Regions from separate parts of the Stenotrophomonas genospecies 5 genome, predicted to be linked through region 3. Evidence: predicted binding sites of a transcription regulator. Region 3 holds the regulator's gene; each other region holds the start of a gene.
The links. The regulator FliA, encoded in region 3, starts transcription of late flagellar genes. The targets are predictions, from matches to a motif close to TAAAGTTTNNCNNNCNNNGGCCGATAA.
Positions count from the first base shown of each region.

Region 1: a site for FliA is predicted at 2,675-2,701, ahead of ACX9OW_RS07000 (methyl-accepting chemotaxis protein). Genes of this name have one in related genera too.
Region 2: a site for FliA is predicted at 2,528-2,554, ahead of ACX9OW_RS13175 (methyl-accepting chemotaxis protein). Genes of this name have one in related genera too.

Region 1 is NZ_JBTMUW010000001.1:1,537,637-1,544,757, forward strand. Features, by position in the region: gene ACX9OW_RS06995 (GGDEF domain-containing protein) at 1-611, shown strand, start outside; gene ACX9OW_RS07000 (methyl-accepting chemotaxis protein) at 608-2,443, opposite strand; gene ACX9OW_RS07005 (DUF5694 domain-containing protein) at 2,871-3,959, shown strand; gene ACX9OW_RS07010 (hypothetical protein) at 3,969-4,208, opposite strand; gene ACX9OW_RS07015 (PAS domain S-box protein) at 4,271-6,466, opposite strand; gene ACX9OW_RS07020 (Tex family protein) at 6,675-7,121, opposite strand, start outside.
Region 2 is NZ_JBTMUW010000001.1:2,867,667-2,874,787, forward strand. Features, by position in the region: gene ACX9OW_RS13175 (methyl-accepting chemotaxis protein) at 1-2,499, opposite strand, end outside; gene ACX9OW_RS13180 (arylamine N-acetyltransferase family protein) at 2,703-3,542, shown strand; gene ACX9OW_RS13185 (VOC family protein) at 3,566-3,721, opposite strand; gene ACX9OW_RS13190 (transporter substrate-binding domain-containing protein) at 3,803-4,519, shown strand; gene ACX9OW_RS13195 (LysR substrate-binding domain-containing protein) at 4,571-5,467, opposite strand; gene ACX9OW_RS13200 (hypothetical protein) at 5,566-5,748, shown strand; gene ACX9OW_RS13205 (GIY-YIG nuclease family protein) at 5,783-6,349, opposite strand; gene ACX9OW_RS13210 (alkaline phosphatase) at 6,411-7,121, opposite strand, start outside.
Region 3 is NZ_JBTMUW010000001.1:900,043-907,163, forward strand. Features, by position in the region: gene ACX9OW_RS04210 (ParA family protein) at 1-38, opposite strand, end outside; gene motD (flagellar motor protein MotD) at 43-1,056, opposite strand; gene ACX9OW_RS04220 (flagellar motor protein) at 1,058-1,798, opposite strand; gene ACX9OW_RS04225 (chemotaxis protein CheA) at 1,900-3,732, opposite strand; gene ACX9OW_RS04230 (protein phosphatase CheZ) at 3,735-4,340, opposite strand; gene cheY (chemotaxis response regulator CheY) at 4,340-4,732, opposite strand; gene ACX9OW_RS04240 (RNA polymerase sigma factor FliA) at 4,790-5,533, opposite strand; gene ACX9OW_RS04245 (MinD/ParA family ATP-binding protein) at 5,530-6,417, opposite strand; gene flhF (flagellar biosynthesis protein FlhF) at 6,404-7,121, opposite strand, start outside.

The DNA of each region.
Region 1 (7,121 bases), 640 kb from region 3:
TCGGCGCCATGCTGGGCTATGCGCTGCGCAGCGTGCTGAGCCAGGTGGACATCCAGCGCCAGCGCGACGACCTGGCAGCGCTGGCCCGGCGCGACCCGCTGACCGGGCTGGGCAACCGCCGCAGTTTCGATGAATCGCTGCCGGGCGCCCAACGGCGCGCGCGGCGCCAGGGCCTGGGCCTGGCGGTGCTCATGATCGACATCGACCACTTCAAGCGCCTCAACGATACCTACGGACACCCGGAGGGCGATCGCCGCCTGCAGGCGGTGGCCGCGATCATCGATGGCTGCCTGCAGCGCGGTGACGACCTGCTCGCCCGCTACGGCGGCGAGGAATTCATCGCTGCGCTGCCTTCCTCCGACGTGGCCCATGCGATGGCCATGGGCGAGCGCATCCGCGTGGCGGTCGAAGACGCCGCGCTGCCGTCCGGCCCGTCCAGCGTAACCGTCAGCATCGGCGTGGCATGGTTGGCTGCCGATGCTCGGCAGGAACCGGACAGCGTGGTCGAACGTGCGGACCAGGCCCTGTACCGGGCCAAGCGCGCGGGCCGCAACTGCGTCCGCGGCGAGGCTTTGCCGGAACGTACAGCGGCCCCTGCCCTGCGCGCCTAGACCACGCGCAGGGTCGGCACGCCATGCTGCAGGGTACCGCCGCCCGCCGCCCCCTGCACACGGAATCCGGCGACGGTCTGCAGCAGGTGGGCCGACTGTTCTTCCATGCTGCGCGCCGCGGCGGACGCTTCCTCGACCAGCGCCGCGTTCTGCTGGGTTCCCTGGTCGATCAGGTCCACCGCGTGGTTCATCTGCTGGATGTCATCGCTCTGCTGCTGCGAGGCGCTGCTGATCTCGGTGACCAGGTCACTGACCCTGCGCACGTTGAGTACGATCTCGTCCATCGTGCGGCCAGCACTTTCCACCTGCGCCGTGCCCGCACCGACATTGGCCACCGATGTGTCGATCAGCTGCTTGATCTCCTTGGCGGCGCTGGCCGAGCGCTGCGAAAGTTCGCGGATCTCGGTGGCGACGACCGCGAACCCACGGCCGTGCTCGCCGGCACGGGCCGCCTCCACGGCAGCGTTCAGCGCCAGGATGTTGGTCTGGAATGCGATGCCGTCAATCACCCCGATGATGTCGACGATGCGACGCGAGGAGGCGTTGATCAAGGCCATCGTCGCCACCACCTCGTGCACCACGCTGCCGCCACGCGCAGCCACCTCCGCTGCGCCGCCGGCCAGCTGGCTTGCCTGGCGCGCATTGGCCGCCGTGCGCTGCACCGTATCGGCCAGGCCCTTCATGGACACGGCGGTTTCTTCCAGCGAGGCCGCCTGCTGTTCGGTGCGCTGCGACAGGTCGCTGTTGCCCTGCGCGATTTCGGTCGCGCCGACCGCGATGGTATCGGCAGCGAACTTGATCTGGCCGATGATGCCGGCCATGGCTTCGACCAGCGCGTTGACGCCATCGCACAGCTCGGCGATGGGGCCACTCTTGTCGGCAATGGCGACGGTTCGGGTCAGGTCGCCCTGCTTGGCCGCCGCCACGACCTCCCGGGTCTGCGCCACCGCACGCTGCATGGCCTGGTTCTCATGCACCTGCGCGGTGATGTCGGTAGCGTATTTGACGACCTTGAACGGCCTGCCGTTGCCATCCAGGATGGGGTTGTAGGAGGCCTGGATCCAGATCTCGCGGCCGCCCTTGCCGAGCCGCCGATACTGCCCGGCGTCGTACTCGCCGCGCCCGAGCTTTTCCCAGAGCCGGCGGTACTCGGCGCTGTCGCGAAGTTCGGGCTCCACGAACAGCGCATGGTGTTGGCCGCGCACCTCTTCCAGGCTGTAGCCGGTGGCGGCGAGGAAGTTGGCGTTCGCCGAGAGAATGTGCCCGTCCAGGCTGAACTCGATCACCGCCTGCGACTTGTCGATGGCGGCAAGCTGCCCCGCCGAGTCGGCGGCCTGCAGCTTCTGCGCGGTGATGTCGGTCGCGAACTTGACGACCTTGAAGGGCCGGCCCTGCGGGTCCAGCACCGGGTTGTAGGAGGCCTGGATCCAGATTTCGCGCCCGCCCTTGCCCAGCCGTCGGTACTGTCCGGCGTCGAACTCGCCACGTCCCAGCCGGGCCCAGAAGTCCCGATACTCGGCGCTGGACGCCTGATCGGGATCGACGAACAGCGAATGATGCCGGCCCTGGATTTCGTCCAGACGATAGCCCACCGCCTGCAGGAAGTTGTCGTTGGCCTGCAGGATGGTGCCATCCAGATCGAATTCGATCACCGCCTGCACGCGATGCAGTGCGGCCACCTGGGCGGCCAGCTCGGCATGACCGCGGTCGGTGTCGACCCTGCCGGGCCGAGGCTGTCCCGCCAGCGCCCCCAGCAGGGAACGCAACGGCGACCAACGGGTGTGCAGCTCGGCCGGCGCCTGCGCGCCCGCCGTGAGGCCTGGAATGAGCATTGTCTGATCCTCGGTGTCCGGTAAGCGGCTGCGATCCGTCAAGCGGGATGCCCGACGGCAACATCAATTGCTTGGACTACAGGTGCCGGCAGGCACCTCTCGAGCAACGGGCAAGAACATCTGGGGGCGGGTGCGATCGGTATCCGGGAGCGGCGGAACACACTGCGCGGGCCGCCCGACGGGGCAGCCTGGGGGTCCTGCAGCGGGTGACGGGAGCGGGATCCAGTGAGGTTATCGGCACCTCCGTTCCGGGCTTTAGGCCCCTCCGCAGCGGGCCCTGTCCAGCCCCCTCCCCCCCTGCAGCGCCTGACGGCGCCCTCGATGCAGCCTGCAACGAAAAGGTTGCCATGACCATCGGGGCTGTCGGCAAGGGGGTGGACAGGCAAGGATGCGCCCACCACGGACCGTCCATCGACACGGAGATCGCATGTTTTCACGCCTGGCTGCTCTTTTCGCCCTCGGCCTGTGCAGCAGCGGCGCGCTGGCCGCCGATGCAGGCTATCGGCCGAGTTTCAATCCCGCACAGCTCAAGGGCCCGCCCGCCGGCCGCGTCAACGAAGTGCTGGTGCTGGGTTCACCGCACCTGTCCGACCTGCCCCCGACCTTCCAGCCGGCAATGCTGGAGCCGCTGCTGCAGCGCCTGCAGGCATGGCGGCCAACGGCGATCGCCGTGGAGAACCTGTCCGGACTGCAATGCGATTTCATGCGCCGCAATCCCGCCCGCTATGCCGAGAGCGTGGAAAGTTACTGCGTCGATCCTGCACCTGCCCAGGCCGCCACCGGTCTGGATGTTCCAGCGGCCAATGCCGAAGTCGATCGCGTGCTGGCGGCATGGCCCGCCACACCGACGCACGCACAGCGTCGCCGGCTGGCCGCACTGTTCCTGGCCGCAGGTGAGAACGGCTCTGCGCTGGTGCAGTGGCTGCGCCTGCCGGCGCAGGAGCGTCGCGCCGCAGACAGCCTGTCACCGCAACTGGTGCAGTTCCTCGACAAACGCGCCTCGCGACGCAACGAAGTCAGCCTGATCGCGGCCGAGCTTGCCGCACGCCTGGGCCTGGAACGCCTGTGGGCAGTCGATGACCACACCGCTGATTCGCCCACGCCAGCGGCACTGGAGAAGGCGGCTGGCGAAGCCGTCATGAAGGCCTGGGACAATCCCGCCACCCAGGCACGACGGGCCGCCGATACGGCCCTGTACGCCGAACTCGGCAGCACGGACGGCCTGCTGGCGCTCTATCGGAACTACAACGCGCCCGACACCGTCGCCCGGGTCTACGACAGCGATTTCGGCGCAGCCCTGGTCGAACCATCACCAGAAGGCTTCGGCCGCCGCTATGTCGGCTACTGGGAAACCCGCAACCTGCGCATGGTCGCCAACATGCGCGAGGTGCTGGGCCAGCACCCGGGCACCCGCATGCTGACCCTCGTCGGCGCCTCGCACAAGGGCTACTACGAGGCCTACCTCAACCAGATGCACGACGTGCGGCTGGTTGATGCCAACAGCGTGCTGGACTGAGCCACAGGGCTAGCAGGGGGCCGGCGCATCGCCGCGCCGTGACCGCCACAGCAGCACGCAGGCGACCACGATCGCACCTAGGGTCAGTATCAGCAGCACCACCACGCCGCCCTGCAGGGTGGGCAGCAGCGCCTGCGCCCGGGCATCGCCGTGCAGTTGCTCCAAACGCAGGCAGGCGGCTACCGCCAGCCACCAGCCGACCATCGCCGGCGCGAAGGCACGCAGGGCATCCGGGGTCCAGAAACGCATGTCGTTCTCCAACGGGGTGGGTGTGCGCGCAGTATTCGCGGCCGCCCTCTCACAGACTGAGATCAGCCGCCACCGGCGTCGCTGTCCACGCCCTCAGCCGGCCATTCGCCGGCTTCCCCCTGCACCTGCACGTTGTTGCGTCCCATTGCCTTGGCCCTGTAGCACTGCGCATCGGCCGCAGCCACGGCCTGGTCCACCCCCATGCCGCCCAGCAGCGGTGCGATACCGATGCTGGCGCCCACCCGCAGGCGGTGCTGGTCCCAGGGAATGGAGAGGCTGGCCAGGGTCTGCAGCAGTTCGCCGCCGATCCGCGCCGCGCGGCGCGGCGTGCAGCCGGACAGGATCACCGCGAACTCGTCCCCGCCCAGCCGGGCCACCACGTCCGAATCGCGCACGCCGTGGCGCAGCACGCTGGCCACCGCCCACAGCACCGCATCGCCGGCCAGGTGGCCCCAGGTGTCGTTGACCGGCTTGAAGCGGTCCAGGTCGATGTACATCAGCGATGCCGCCTGGCCTGTCCGCTCGACCCGGGTGATGGCCTGCTGCAGATGGACTTCGAACCCCCGCCGGTTGCTCAGTTCGGTCAGCGGATCGATCTCCGCCAGCTGGCGCGCTTCGCGCTGCCGTGCACGCTGCTGGGTATCGTCGCGCAGCACCCACACCGCACCGCGCACATGGCCCTCATCGTCGCGCAGCCAGGCGCGGGTCAGGTCCACCGGCACCGTCGCCGTGCCCAGCCGCAGCAGCAGGTCGGCATGCAGGTCGACCGCGTTGCTTTCCGGGTCCAGCAGTACGGCCACGTCCAGCATCGAGCCGGGGGCGTACTCGGTGGTCAGTTGCAGCACGTCCTGCACCCTGTAGCCGGCCAGCGCCTGTGCGCCGTCGCCGGCCAGCATGCGCACGGCAGCGGCATTGGCATATTCGATGCGGCCCTCCAGGCTGACGCTCAGCACCAGGTCGGCGACGGCGTCGAGGGTGATGCGGCTGCGCTGCTCGCTTTCAAACAGGCGCTGTTCACTGCTGCGTTGTGCGCTGATGTCCTGGATCTGCGAGACGAAATGCACCGGCTCACCGCGTTCGTTGCGCACCAGCGATACCGACAGCCGCGTCCAGATCACCCTGCCGTTGCGATCGAGAAAGCGCTTCTCCAGGTGGTAATGGCTGCACCGGCCTGCCAGCAGGTCCTGCACCAGGGCCAGATCGGCCTGCAGATCGTCCGGATGGGTCAGCCGCTGGAAATCGACCTGCAGCAGCTCCTCGCGCGCATAGCCCAGGATGCGGCACAGCGCGTCATTGACATCCAGCCAGCGCCCTTCCAGCGAAACCAGCGCCATGCCGAGCGCAGCCGAGGTGAAGGCGCCTGCGAACTTCTCCGCCGCCATGCGTGCTTCCGCACGTGCCTGCAGGATCTCGGTGATATCGATGGCCATGCCGACATAGCCGATGCGCGTGCCATCGGCGCCGTCCATGCGGCTGATCGAAAGCCGCACCTGGCGTTGCCGGCCATCCTTGCGCAGCAGCGTCCATCGCCGCGAATAGGTCTGCCCTTCGGCATGCGCACTGAGGGCCTCGAACACATCCGGCAGGTGACCCTGCGGGTCGGCCAGCGGTTGCAGCCAGGCCTTCAGCTCATCCGGCTCATGGAAGGCATCCAGCCGCCGCAGGCCGACCACCTCGGCGGCGCTGTAACCCAGCAGGCGCTGCGCCCCCGTGTTGAACAGGGTGATGGTGCCATTGGTATCGGTCGCGATCACCGCGACGTCGTCGGAGGCGTCCACCACCGACTGCAGGCGCTGGCGGCTCTCGGCCGCGTCCTGTCGTGCCTGCTGCAGCTCGGTGACGTCGGCGTGGGCACCCGCCATCCACAGCGGCCGCCCCTGACCGTCCCATTCGAACACGCGACCGCGGTCATGGACCCAGATCCACTGGCCGTTCTTGTGGCGCATGCGCACCAGGCAGGCGTAGTTGTCGCTGCGCCCGTCGAAATGCTCCTGCAGCGCGGTGTCCGACAGCGCGATGTCGTCCGGATGCACCAGTGCCGCGAAGGTCTTCTGGCAGATCGGCTCCAGCTCTTCCAGCCGGTAGCCGACGATTTCGGCCCAGCGCGCGTTGACCCGCATTTCGCCGGTCTGCACGTTCCACTCCCAGGTGCCGGCAGCGGTGCCTTCGATGATCATCGCAAGCCGCCGACGCTCTTCGGCCAGCGCATGCAGACGGCGTTCGAGCAGATCGTTGCTGTTGTTGCCCTGACCCGCCATCAAGCCCTTCTCCGTCCCGCGCAGGCGTGCACGGGCCGCAGCAATCCGCTGCAGCTGTCACGGAATCGGACGGGGCGTGCTGGCGTCATGGTCCTCCCCAGCGACAGCGGGTCGGCCACACGCCTCCCCAGATGCGCAAGTGTGCGCAATCACGGGGAAAATCGACAAGTCCCCCGCCCCGGTTCAACCGTGACGGGGGACACGCTCCTCAACTGCGCTTGGCGCGGGCGAAGGCTTCAGCCAGTGCGTTGTTGGCCGGGGCTGCCGAGGGGGCGGGCCGACCGCCGTTGCCCTGGCTCCGTCCCGGGCTCCGGCCCGGCCCGACTGCGTCACGCCGCGGCCCTTGTCCCTGACCACGCTCGTCACGGCTGCCGGGGCGGCTGGTGGCCTGGCCGGGGGTATCGTCCAGGCGCCGGGTCAGCGCGATGCGCTTGCGCGGCACATCCACCTCAAGCACCTTCACCTTGACGATATCGCCAGCCTTGACCACGTCGCGCGGGTCCTTCACGAAGGTGTCGGAGAGCGCCGAAATGTGGATCAGGCCGTCCTGGTGCACGCCGATATCGACAAAGGCACCAAACGCGGCGACGTTGCTGACCACGCCTTCCAGCACCATGCCCTCGCGCAGGTCCTTGATGTCTTCCACGCCCTCGGC
Region 2 (7,121 bases), 2.0 Mb from region 3:
GCGGAACGCGGACACGGCTTCGGCCAGCGCGCGCACCTGCGCCTGCATCTGCGCGGTCGACGAGCCGGCTTCTTCCACCAGGCTGGCATTGCGCTGGGTACTGGCCTCCATCTGCACGATGGCGTGGTTCACCTGGGCGATGCCTGCGTGCTGATCCTGCGAGGCGCTGCGGATGCCAGCGAGCAGGTCCGCCAGCTGCTGCACGCTGCCGACGATCTCGTCCATGGTGGTGCCCGCCTGCGCGGCCTGCACGCTGCCCTGGCCGACGCGTGCCACGGAATCCTCGATCAGCGCCTTGATCTGCCTGGCTGCCTCGGCACTGCGCTGCGCGAGCAGACGCACTTCCGCCGCCACCACCGCGAAACTGCGGCCCTGCTCTCCGGCACGCGCAGCCTCCACGGCGGCGTTGAGCGCAAGGATGTTGGTCTGGAATGCGATGCCGTCGATCAACTGGGTGATGTCCCCGATGCGGTGCGATGCTTCACTGATGCCCTGCATGGTCTCCACCACCTGACCGACGGCCACCCCACCCCGCTGTGCAACCGCTGCAGCCCCCTGCACCAGCGCGTCGGCACGTCCGGCGGCATCGGCGTTGCGGCCGACGGTGTCGGTCAGCTCATGCATCGAGGCTGCGGTCTCTTCCAGATTGGCCGCCTGCTGCTCGGTACGCTGCGAGAGGTCGTGATGGCCGGCAACGATTTCACCGACACCGCTGTCCAGGCTGGCAGCGGCGCGCTGGATGCGGGTCACGATGCGGCCGAGCTGTGCGACGGTTGCATTGGCGTCGTCGCGCATGCGTGCGAACACGCCCTGCAGCTCACCTTCCATGCGCACGCTGAGATCCCCACGGGCCAACGCCGCCAGCAATGCCTGCAGGTCCCCCAGGTTGGTTTCAAAGGTGGACAGCAGGCGGTTGATGCTGGTGGACAGCGTATGCACGAAACCGTGCTTGCCCTGCAGCGAAATGCGCCCGTGCAGGTCACCCTGCGCGGCAGCGTCGACCAGTGCCGCCACCTCGGTCTCCAGCAGCGTTTCCAGCGCACGGCTGCGCCACTCCAGCGCCACGCCCAGGAACTGGTCGTCATCGACGATGGCATTGGCGATCAACTGATAGCGCACACCGGCATGACTGATTTCCCGCTCCTGGCGGTGGCGCGCGTCTACCAGGCTGGCCAGGGCCGGATGCAGGTCCCGCGCGTCAGTGCCGACCAGCGCGTCGGCCTGCAGGCCCAGCACGTGCCGCAACGCAGGATTGGCGTAGGCCACCTGGCCTTCGGCATCGACCACCATCAGCCCGGTCTGCGCGCAGTCCAGGGCCTGGCGTACGCGCGTGTTGCCACGGGCCATCGCACGCTCGGTCTCGATGCGCGCACGCAGCCGCTGCTGCATGTCCACCAGGCGCTGTGCCAGCTGGCCGATCTCGTCGTTGGCGTTGTGCACGCGCAACGTGGTATCGAGCCGGTCATCGGCGATGTCGCTGGCGAACCGCAGGGTGTCCTGGATCGGCCTGCGCACCGCGCGCAGCACCAGCAGCAGGCTGGTGATCAGCACGCCGGCCACCAGCAGCAGGGTGAGGGCGAACAGCACGCTCATGGTGCGTGCACCGGCCTGCTGCCGCGCCTGCGCCAGGGCCAGCGCATTCACCTGTGCCTGCTGGAAGGCGGCGAGCGCGGGCGCCACGCCGGCAGCCGTCTCCATCAGCGATTGCGTCTCCACGTCAAGGCCGACGCGGGCAGCGGTATAGCCGAGCAGTGCCGACTGATAGGCGTCCATGCCGCTGCGGAGCGCCTCCTGCACGTCGGGCGGCAACCCCGCCAGCGCCAGATCGAACGGCAGCTTCTCTTCGCTGGCGCGGTCGGCATGAGTCGAATCGCCATCGAGCAGCAGCAGCGCTTCCTGGCGCCGCATCTTCTGCAGGTGCAGCGCCAGTGCCGGCCGGTCCAGGCCATCCACCTGCTGCTGCAGGGCATCGGCGGCCTGCTGCAGCTGTGCAGCCAGGCCCGCATCACCACGCCCCATCTCGTCCACACGTTCGAACAGCGCGGCCACTCCCTGCGAGAATCCCTCGGCGGCCTCGGTGAGCGCCTGCAATGCCTTGCGGCGACCCGCATCCATCGGCATCGCCCTGAGCGCCTTCAGATCGACCTGCAGTGCCTGCTGGGCCGCCTGCAGCTGGCTGCGGTCAGCATCGTCGAAACTGCGTGCATACTGGGTCTGCAGGCGACGCGCCTCCGCCACCCGTGTCGCCAGGCGTGCGGCCAGATCGCTGCCACGCTGGTAACTGGCCTGGCTGCGTGCGGCCTGACTGCTGGCATGGCCGGTCCAGGCATGGACGGCGGCGATCGCCACCAGGCCCGCGCCGCAGACCAGCAGGGTGGCCTTGAGTTTGTTGGCCACGCTGAGTCGATGCGGCTGCAGCCAGACCAGCAGGCGTGGAAACGCCGAGCGCATCGCGATGAGACGGGTGCGCAGGGACCGAAGGGGGACGGCGGCCGACATCACAGACTCCAGGCGGAAGGACGCACCTGTATCGGCCTGACCGGCGGCAACTTTAGGCACATTGCCGATGCCGTGGCACGCACCGTGCCGGTTGCGCTCTTTGTACCGGCCCCAGGCGACGGAGACGTGACACAGCGCCCGCGCTTGACCTCAACCCCGGTTGCGGTTGCACAGTGGGATTCTTCCCACCGGCCGCCCTCGCCATGACCCCGCTCGACGTCCCCCGTTATCTGCAGCGCCTGCAACTGGATGCTCCGCCGTCGCTGGACCTTGCCGGACTGACCCTGCTGGTGCAGCGCCACAACGCCCTGCTCCCCTTTGAAACCCTCAGCAGCCTGCTGCGCGACGCGGTGCCGATCGATCTGGACAGCGTGCAGCACAAGCTGCTCGACCAGCAGCGCGGCGGTTACTGCTTTGAACTCAACGGCGGCCTGCTGGCGCTCCTGCAGGCAGTGGGCTTCGACGCACAGCCGCTGAGCGCGCGCGTGCTGCTGGCGGCACAGGACAATGCCCCGACGGCGCGTACCCACCTGCTGCTGCGCGTGCACGTGGAGGGAGAGGACTGGCTGGTCGATGCCGGCTTCGGTGGCCTGACGCCGACGGTGCCGCTGCGGCTGTACGAAACGGCGCCGCAGGCCACGCCGCACGAGTCTTTCCAGCTGCAGCAGCTGGCGGGTGAGGACGACTTCGTGCTTTCCGCCCAGGCGGGCGACGCATGGCGGGCGATGTACCGCTTCGACCTGCGGCCGCCAGCGCCGATCGACAACGTGGTGGCCAACTGGTACGTGTGCACGCACCCGGATTCGGGTTTCCCCGGCCAGCTGCGCGCGTCACTGGCCGGCCCGGACTGGCGGCGCACCATCGGCAGTGGCAACTACACCGAGTACCGCCCCGGGCAAGCGCCGCTCAAGCGCCCGCTGCGCGATGCCGCCGACGTGCGCGACGTGCTGCAGTCGGCATTCGGCCTGCGCGTGCCGGACGATGCGCGGCTCGATCCGGCGATCACCGATTGGCTGCAGCGCTCGCACGCCGCATCACGGTAGCACCGCGCGGCACGGTGCCCGGGTTACAACGTCACCGGCGCCTGCAGCGCAATGCGGTTGCCCTCGCTGTCGCAGATCTCGGCCACCCGCCAGTGGCCGGCATCATGCAGTTGCAGGTAGAAGGCGATGGCGCGAGCCAGGTCGCTGGCCGGAATCTCGACATGCGCGATGGGGTGCATCGTCGCAGGATAGCGCCGCCCTGACATTCCGTGCGCATCGTTGCGGGCATGCTGGCCTGCCCACCCTTCGCGGAGCGCTGCATGACCCTGGCCGATCACCGAAGTGCACTGGCGCCACTGGGCCATCTGCGCGTCGCCATCAATCTGGGCAATCCGGTCCTTGCGCAGGGCGACGCACGATCGCCGCGCGGCCCCTCGGTGGAGCTGGCCACCGCGCTGGCGCAGCGGATGGGCGTGCAGGCGCGATTCACCTGTCACGATGCGGCCGCATCGGTGGTCGCGGCGGCAGCCGACGACGCATGGGACCTGGCCTTTCTCGCCATCGATCCGGCACGTGCCGGCCGCATCGCCTTCAGTGCACCGTATGTGGAGATCGAAGGAACCTACCTGGTGCACGAGGACAGTCCGGCGCGGCAGGTGGCCGATCTGGATCGCGATGGGCTGCGTATCGCCGTTGGCCGCGGTGCCGCCTACGATCTGTTCCTGAGCCGGGAACTGCGGCACGCCACGATCGAGCGTGCCGACACGTCAGCGGCGGCCATCGATCTGTTTGACGCACGGCGCCTGGATGCCGCCGCTGGCGTGCGCCAGCCACTGCAGGCCTGGGCACTGCAGCATCCGGGACACCGCGTGCTCGCCGACCGCTTCACTGCGATCCAGCAGGCCGTGGCCGCACCTGCGGCGCGCCCCGCTGCCGCCCTGCGGGCCCTGTTCGACGAGGTCGAGGCGATCAAGGCAGGGCCCCTGCTCGAGGACGCTTTCGCACGTTCCGGACAGGCGGTCACCCTGGTGCGATGACGCAGCAGTGGCCCGCAGCACGCGACAGGTGGCTGCGTGCGCCGGGCCGGATCAGCCCTGCGTCTCCATGTGCCGCGCATGCTCGCTGGCCTGCGCATGCAACCACTCACGGAAGGCGAGGAATCCACGGTGGCGCGCCGAGCGCTGCGGATACACCAGCCAGTGCGGCCAGGCGGTTTTCAGCCGCTGCTCCGACAGCGCGACCAGCTGGCCCGAATCCAGCAGCAGGCGCGCGCGCGTCAGCCGGCCCAGGGCCACACCGACGCCATCGAGCGCTGCACGGTGATGCGCTTCCGAATCGTCGAGCACCGCCACGAACCGCGAAGGGGGGCTCTGCCCGATCAGGGCAAACCACGCGGCCCATGCGCCATCCGGATCGCCCAGCAGCGGCCACTGCGCCAGTGGAGCACGGTCGATGCCGCCCATCCGCGCGATCAGCGCCGGGCTGGCCATCGGCACCAGCCACTCATCGAACAGCCGCTCGACCACCAGCCCGGCCCATTGCCCGCCGCCTACGCGCAAGGCCGCGTCGAACTGCAGCTGCCGATCGAAATCGACAAGGCGTTCGCTGGACTGCAGGTTGATCTCGATCTGCGGGTGTGCGGCGACGAAATGACCCAGCCGTGGCACCAGCCATGCGGAGGCCATCGACGGTACGGCGCTGATCGTCAGCACATGTTCGGCGCGCGCGGCGTAGCGCTGGAACACCTCGTTGATTGCATCCAGGTGCGGCCCGACCCGATCGAGCAGGCGCTGGCCCTCCAGGGTCAGTGCGACCCCACGCGCCTGGCGGACCAGCAGCGGCTGGCCGAGGCGTTCTTCGAGCTGCCGCATCTGGTGGCTGAGCGCGCTGACGGTCAGGTTCATCGACGCCGCGGCGCGTGACAGGTTGCCCAGGCGCGCGGCAGCCACGAAACCCTGCAGGGCATGGAGGGGTGGGCGGGACATGAGGCTTGAATTCTGTTCAAGTCAAGCTTGCGGAAATGTCGCTTTTTGCGTCCTCATGCTGCCCGTATCGTTCAATCCACTCAAGTGGAGCGACGATCATGAACATCTTCAGCAGTCTGTTGTTCCTGCACGGTCACATCGCAAGCGCCGAGCTGGCCCGCCAGTTGGCCACGCCGGTGGCCAGCACGACCGGGGTACCGGGAAAGCCGTACCGGACCACACACCTCGACCGTCCAGCTGCGGCAAAGGTGCCTTGCCCCACCTGCCCCGCCCCGCGCTGAGCGCGACAGCGGCGGGCTCACAGGGGCCGGGCCGCTAGTGCCCGTACCAGGCCTGCACATGGGGCGGCAGCGATGGCAGCGGGTCGATGTCCAGCGCGCGATAGCCATCGAGGGTATCGCGCAGCACCGCCGGTCCGGGGCTGCCCGTCATGCGCAGGCTTTCCTCTTCCGGCAGCTGCAGGGCGGCCCAGTCATGCAGGCGATCCAGCCGCTGGACCATGGCGGCGCGCAGCCAGGGGCGCAGCGGGAAGGTCCGATATCCGCGCCCATCCAGCGTACGCACAGCATCGGACAAGGCCTGGTTCGCGCCACGCACCCATTCGGTGCGTCCGCCGGCCTTGTCCTGCACGGTCATCGGTGCCGGCGCGCGATGGGCTCGGAAGGGGGCACGCAGCTGCAGCTCCAGGTCACGCGCATCGCGCTCGGTTTCCGCCTCCACCAGCGCCCCGGCGCACAGATCGAAGAACTCGAACCAGCGCCGATGCAGTGCGCTGATGCGACCGAGCGGGTCACGCGAGAAGCCGATCTTGGCGTAATCCTCCCAGGCACAGGGAAAGACGTAGGCGAAGACACGACCATCGATGCGGATCTGCGGTTCCATCGGCGCAGGCTGCATCGCTTCGGACGCGATGGCAACCGGGCCGAACCGTGCGCCGTTCGGGTCACGGCCGCTGCAGCACGTCCTCCACTGCGGCAGCCACGTCGGTGTTGTCGATGTAGCTGCCATCATTCCACCGCACATGCTGTCGGTAACCGGCATCGATGCCGCGTACGCGGGCGCCGAGCCGCTCCGCGCCGGCGCCCTTGGCCCACAGCGGTACCAGTGCATTGGAATGATTGCCGGTGGGGCGGAAGCTCATCCCCGGCATCCGCCCGCGCCCGTTGTTGCGCACCGGCTCGAACGCCACCTGCTGCGCGTCGGGGCCCATCGGCATGCTGTTGTCGTGGTCGGTGGTGACGATCAGCAGATTGCGCTGCCATCCGCCGTTGCGCTCGATCCACGCCACCACCGCCGATACCGCATCGTTGAACTCGACCGTCTCTTCGATCAGGCGGCCGTACTGCGGCTGGTCGCCGCACTGGCCGTAATGCCATTCCGTGCCGCACGCGCTGGTATGCGCGGCCCAGTCGGTGGCCCCGCCTTCCACCATCAGGAACAGGCCCTTGGACGAGCGCTGCTGCAGGAACTGCAGGGCGCCGCGGGTCATGGTCGCCAGGTCCGGCACGCTGTCGATCTTCCTCACGCCGGAGGGAGTGGTCTCATCCCTGCCCAGGACCTGCAGCTGACGCGCCTGCTGCAGGGTGCTGGCCACACGCGGTACGCCGATCAACGGGCGGTCGGCTGGCACCCTCCCCTGTGCAAGCGCAGCGAA
Region 3 (7,121 bases):
ACTCCGCCCTTCTGGTTGGCGACTGCCCAGATGCGCATGGGTTTACTCCTTCATTGCCGGGGGAGCGGCGGCGCCGACACGGCTGCCAGCCGGCACCGGTGGCAACTGCACCGGTGCGATGGGGGACGGGGAGGGCACTGTGGCGGGTGTTGCCGCAGGCCCGGCGGACGGGTCGGCCGCGCCGTTGGCGGCGTTCAGGCGCTGGCCCAGCGGGTCGACCGAGTGCGAGGTGTCGGCCAGGATGATGACCATCACCCTCCGGTTGCGGTTGCGACCCTGCGCACTGTCGTTGTCCTCGCGCGGGCGGAACTGGCCGTAGCCGACCATGGCCAGACGCGAAGGCTGCAGGCCCTGGTCGGCGAACAGGTGGACCACGCTGGCGGCCCGCGCGGCCGACAGTTCCCAGTTGGAGGGGAAGGTGGCGGTGGCGATCGGCACGTTGTCGGTGTGGCCTTCCACCCGCACGCTGTTGGGTACGTCGCGCAGCACACCGGCCAGGCTGGACAGCGTCCCGCGCGCGTGCACGTCCAGCGCCGCCGAGCCGGTCGGGAACAGGATGTCGCTGTTGATCTCCACTTCGATCCACAGCTCGGTGCGGCGCACGCTGATCATGCCGCGCTCGATCAGCGGCGACAGCGCGGCGGTCAACCGGTCGGCGATGCTGCTGAGCTGGCGCTCGGCACGGGCGATCTGCTGCTGGTCGTGCACCGAGACCGGCATGCGCATCTGCGAGGCCATGGCCGGCAGCAGGGTAGGGTCGTGCGAGGGTGCCGGTGCGGACGGGCCGATCTTGGTGCCGGACTTGATCACCGAAGGACTGTCCCAGCCGCCCCCCTGCACCTGCTTGTTGCCGACCTGCACCGGATTGATGGTGCGCGGCGCGCCACCAAAGGCATCGGTGAGCGCATCGGCCATGATCCGGTACTTGCCTTCGTTGATCGAGGAGATCGCATACATCACCACGAAGAAGGCCAGCAGCAGCGTCATCAGATCGGCATAGGGGATCGCCCATGCTTCATGGTTGGCGTGCTCTTCGTGGTGTCTGCGGCGGGCCATGTCAGTGCAGGAAGCCGGACAGGTTGGTTTCGATGTTCCGCGGGTTCTCGCCCTGCGCGATCGAGATCAGGCCTTCGATGACCATCTCGCGGTCGCGGCTGTTGTGGGCGATCACTCCCTTCAGCTTGGCGGCGATCGGCAGGAACAGCAGGTTGGCCGACGCGATGCCGTAGATGGTGGCGGTGAAGGCGGCGGCGATGCCATGCCCCAGCTTGCTGGGGTCGGCCAGGTTCTTCATGACGGCGATCAGGCCCAGCACCGCACCGATGATGCCCAGCGTCGGCGCATAGATGCCCATGCCCTCGAAGACCTTGGCAGCGGCCTGGTCACGGTGTTCCTGGCTGCCCAGCTCGATCTCCAGCATGTGCCGGATCGATTCGGGCTCGACGCCATCGACCAGCAGCTGCAGGCCTTTGCGCAGGAACGGATCCTGCTGCGCTTCCACCTGCGCTTCCAGGCCCAGCAGGCCCTGGCGGCGGGCGATGTTGCTCCACTCGACGATCTGCTGGATCAGCTCGCGACGATCGCTGTGCGGCGGGCGCACGACCCAGCGCACGATCCGGAAGGCATGCCTGAATACGGCGGGTGCGGTGTGCAGCAGGATCGCGGCGATGGTGCCGACGATGACGATCACGAACGCCGCAGGCGACCACAGGGACGCCAGTCCGGCGCCCTTGAGGATGCTGCCGCCGACCAGTGAGGCCAGGGCGAGAAAGAGTCCGATGAGGCTGAGTCTATCCATGGGTCCGGTATCGGCGTGTGTGAATGGGACTTGAGACACCGGTCGATCGCGTACAGACGGTAGTCACAGTTTCTGGTTCGCCAGGCATGGCCCGGCGAGCGTCATCGCAGGCCATCCACGTCGAGGATGAGGGCCATCCGGCCATCACCGATCAGCGTCGCACCGGCGTAGCCGCGCAGGCCGCGCAGGGCCTTCGGCAATGGCTTGATGACCACTTCCTCGCGCCCACGGACCTGGTCCACGACCAGGCCGAAGCGCGCCTCGCCGGCCTGCAGCACCACGATGGTGAGCAGCGCCGAGGCGGCCGGCGTCACATCCAGCCACTGGCGCAGATCGACCAGCGGCAGGGTGTGCGAGCGACGATCCAGCACCGCCCGGCCATCGAACCAGCCCAGCGAGGTGCGCGGTGCATGCAGCACTTCCATCACGCGCGCCAGCGGCAGCGCATAGACGTCCTCGCCGGCCTGCACCAGCAGGGTTGGCAGGATCGCCAGGGTCAGCGGCACGCGGATCAGGAAGCGGCTGCCCCGACCCAGTTCCGACTGGATCTGGATCTGCCCACTGAGCTCGCGGATGCGCGACTGCACCACATCCATGCCGACGCCGCGGCCGGAGATGTCGGTCACCTGCTGCTTGGTGGAGAAGCCGGGCAGGAACACCAGGTGCAGGCATTCCTCGCTGCTCAGCCGGGCCGCCGCCTCCGGGTCGATCAAGCCCTTTTCGCGTGCTTTCGCGCGCAGTTTTTCCGGATCGATGCCGGCGCCATCGTCCTGCACCTCGATGCTGACGTAGTCGCCTTCCTGCTGGGCCGACAGACGCACGTGGCCCATGCGTGGCTTGCCCTGTGCTTCGCGCAGATCGGGCATCTCCACACCATGGTCGATGGCGTTGCGGACCAGGTGCACCAGCGGGTCGGCCAGGGCCTCGACCAGGTTGCGGTCAAGCTCGGTTTCGGCGCCGACCAGCTCCAGGTCCACTTCCTTCTTCAGCGAGCGGGCAACATCGCGGGCGACCTTGGGGAAGCGCGAGAACACCTTGCCGACCGGTTGCATGCGCGTGCGCATCACTGCCGACTGCAGGCGCGCGGTGGCGATGTCCAGGGTCGACACGGCGCGGTCCAGTTCCTCGTCGCGCAGGCGCGCACGCAGGGTCTTGAGCCGGTTGCGCGACAGCACCAGCTCGCCGATCAGGTTGACGATCGCATCCAGCCGCTTGGTATCCACGCGCACGGTGTGCTCGGCCTCGGCCACCGGCTTGTTGGCCGCGGGCTTGGCAGCGGCGGCCGCGGGGCGCGGTGCGGGCAGTGCAGGCGCAGGCGCCGGCGGAGCAGCCACGGGTTTCGCGCCGGGGGCGGCGCCGCCGTGCAGCTGGTCCAGCAGGGCTTCGAACTCATCCTCGCTGATCAGGCCATCGTCGGCCTTGACCGGCGTCGCCACTGCGGTGGGGGCGTTGCTGCCGTGCAGCTGATCGAGCAGGGCCTCGAACTCGTCGTCGGTGATCAGGTCACCGGCAGCGGGCGCGGCTGCTGTGGGGGCGACAGCAGCCGGCGCAGCAGTGCCGTGCACGTCGAACTGGGCGATCAGGTCCGGCGGGGCATAGCCGGGTTCGTTGCCGGAAGACACGGCATCCAGCATCGATTGCAGGTAGTCCAGAGACTGCTGTGCGGCATCGAAGTGATGCGGCTGCAGCACCGCCTGGCCAGCGCGGGCGGCGCCCAGTGCCTCTTCGGCGGCATGGCACAGCTCGACCATGGCGGTGATGCCGAGGAAGCCGGCGCCGCCCTTGAGCGTGTGATAGCCACGGAACACGGCGTTGAGCTGGTCGGCGTCCTGCGGCGCCTGTTCCAGCGACACCAGCTGTTCGCCGAGGCGATCCAGGATTTCCTGTGCCTCGATGATGAAATCGGCGGTGATGTCGTCGGATACCGCGCTCATGCTTACAGTCCCAGGTCCGACAACAGGTCGTCGGCGTCGTTCTGAGAGACCGCGTGGCGGTCCAGTCCCTTCAGTGCCGGTCCGGCCAGCGCCGGATCGGTGCGATGCTGCTCCGGTGGCAGGCCCAGCGCGCCAAAGCCTTCGTGCACGCGGCGGACGATGCCGACCACGCGACGGATGATCTGTCCGGTCAGGTCCTGATAGCTCTGGGTCAGGGCAATCTCGGTCAGGTTGTGGCGGATGCGTTCCAGCTGCGCATCCTGCCCCGGCTGCAGGCCTTCGGCGCGCAGCTGTTCGGTGAGGCTGCGGCACTCTTCGGCCAGGTCCAGGGTGCGGTGCGTGGCCTGTTCGGTCATCGCCACCACATGGTCCAGGCGCGCGCAGGCGTCGTCCAGCTCGCCCGCCTCGCTGGGGACGGTCGGCAGTTCGCCCAGGGCCTGGCCCAGTTCGCGGGCCAGCCGTGACAGGCCGCTCATCATCGGCTGCGTGCGTGCGGCCACCAGGGCGTCGATGCGCTGGCGCCAGGCGCTCTCGTCGCCGGATTCGAGCGCGTCGAGGGCTTCCTGCAGGCGCAGGACGAGGGCGTTCTTGTCGACCGTGGCGTCCATCAGGCGCTGGCCGCCAGGCGTTCGAAGATCTTGCCCAGTTTCTCTTCCAGCGTCTGCGCGGTGAACGGCTTGATGATGTAGCCGTTCACGCCGCTCTGCGCCGCTTCGATGATCTGCTCGCGCTTGGCCTCGGCGGTGACCATCAGCACCGGCAGGGTCTTGAGCTTGGCATCGGCGCGGATCGCCTTGAGCAGTTCGATGCCGGTCATCACCGGCATGTTCCAGTCGGTGACCACGAAGTCGAACGGCTGGCTCTGCAGCATCGACAGTGCGGCATGCCCGTCCTCGGCTTCGGCGGTGTTGGTGAAGCCCAGATCGCCCAGCAGATTCTTGACGATGCGGCGCATGGTCGAGAAGTCGTCGACGATCAGGATGCGCATGTTCTTGTTCAAAGCGGAGTTCCTTTGTTGTTCAGTCGCCCGCGGTGGCCGTGGCCGCCGCAGGCATGTTCATTCTTCAAGCCCGGCATCCGCGGCCTCGAAGATCTTCAGCCGGCCGCGCAAGCGCAGCACGGCCTGGCCGTGGATCTGGCAGACGCGCGATTCGCTCACGCCGAGAACCGCGCCGATCTCCTTCAGGTTCAGCTCCTGCTCGTAGTACAGCGAGAGCACCAGCTGTTCGCGCTCGGGCAGATGGCCGATGGCCTTGCCCAGTTCGCGGCCGAACTCGCCACGTTCCAGGACCTGCTGCGGTGTCGGTCCGCCCTGGGCGACGGTGTCCAGTTCGCCCTGGTCTTCGATGCGCGATTCCAGGCTCAGCACCTGGCCGCGCGAGGCGTCCTCCATCAGCCGCAGGTATTCGGGCAGTGGCATGTCCATGGCCGCCGCCACCTCGGTGGCACTGGCTGCACGGCCCGTGGTCTGCTCCAGGCGGCGGATGGTGGCGGCCGCATCGCGGGCGCGCCGATGCACCGAGCGCGGTACCCAGTCGCCGCGGCGGATCTCGTCGATCATCGAGCCGCGGATGCGGATCGAGGCATAGGTCTCGAACGAGGCACCCTGGTCGGCGTCGTAGCTGCGCGAGGCTTCGATCAGGCCCATCATGCCGGCCTGGATCAGGTCGTCCACTTCGACGCTGGCCGGCAGGCGTGCGGCCAGGTGATGGGCGATGCGCCGCACCAGGTCCGAGTGCTGGGCGATGACCTCGGTCGCCGCCGAGCGCTGGACTTCCCTGTACTGGGCCGCGCCTTTCATGCTGCCACCCCGCGTTGCTTGAGGATGCGCTCGAGGAAGAATTCAACGCCACCGCGTGGCTCGGTGGGGGCCTGCCAGCGGGCGGTGCGACGGGCGATCTCGGTGATCGCCAGCGCCGCCGGGCTGGATGGATAGGCCTTCACCACCGGCTGCTGGCGCTGCACCGACAGGCGCAGCCAGTCATCCTGCGGCACGCAGCCCAGGTAGTTCAGCGAGACATCGGCAAGGAACTTCTCGCAGACCCGGGTCAGCTTTTCATACAGCACGCGGCCCTCGTTGGGGTCGCGCACCATGTTGGCCACCACCTGGATGCGGTCCACGCCGCGCTCGCGCGACAGCACCTTGATCAGTGCGTAGGCGTCGGTGATCGAGGCCGGCTCGTCGCAGACCACGACAACGGTGTCCTGTGCGGCCTGGCAGAAGGTCAGCACGCCATCGGTGATGCCGGCGGCGGTGTCCACCACCATGATGTCCAGCTCGCGTTCCAGTTCGGAGAACACGTTCACCAGGCCGATGTGCTCGGCCGGGGCCAGCTCGGCCATGTGCCGCCGACCGGACGCGGCCGGCACCACCAGCACGCCGTTCGGACCTTCGACGATCACGTCTTCCAGCGAGCAGCGGCCGGCGACCAGATCCGCCAGGGTGTGGGTGGGATTCAGGCCGAGGATCACGTCGATGTTGGCCAGGCCCAGGTCGGCGTCGAGCAGCAGCGTGCGCTTGCCCATGCCGGCCAGCGCCACGGCCAGGTTGGCCGAGACGTTGGTCTTGCCGACGCCGCCCTTGCCGCCGGTCACGGCGATGGTGCGCACAGGGCCGAGCGGCTCGCTGCGGGTGGCCGACAGCGGGAAGGTCTTGGTCAGCTTGGCGTACTCACGCGACGGCATGGTTCAACTCCGGGTTGCAGGGCATATCGGCCGCTCGGCGCAAATCTTCAAGGCGAAGTACAAGATTGGCCGCGCTGGCCCGGTGCAGGTCGTCCGGAACGTCCTGGCCATCGGTCACCCAGGTGATCGGCAGCGCGTGGTCTACCGCCACTGACAGGGCGTTGCCGAAGCGGCCGGTCTCATCCAGCTTGCTAAGCACCAGGCCCTGCAGGTTGGCCGCGCCGAAGCGGCGCACCACCTCGTCCATGTCGCCAAAGCTGGTATTGGCCGGCAGCACCAGCAGAGTGCGGACCTGGCGGGCGGCACGCAGCCACTGCAGCTGCGCGGCCAGGGCGCGGTCGCGCGGGCCCAGGCCGGCGGTATCGATCAGCACCAGCTTGTAGTCCTTCAGGCGCTCCAGCAACTGGTCCAGGTCGGTACCGCTGTTGGCTTCATGCACCGCGATGCCGAGCTGGCGGCCATAGCCGTACAGCTGCTCGCGGGCACCGATGCGCAGTGTGTCGGTGGTGACCAGGGCCACATCGCGCGGCGCGTGCTTCTCGGCGAAGCGCGAGGCGAGCTTGGCGATGGTGGTGGTCTTGCCGGCCCCGGTTGGACCGACCAGAGCGATCACGCCGCCTTCTTCCAGCGGATCGACCGGCGCGATCGGCAGCCTGCGCGAGATCAGGCCCAGCATCAGCCCGCGGCCCCGGTGGGCTTCGGTA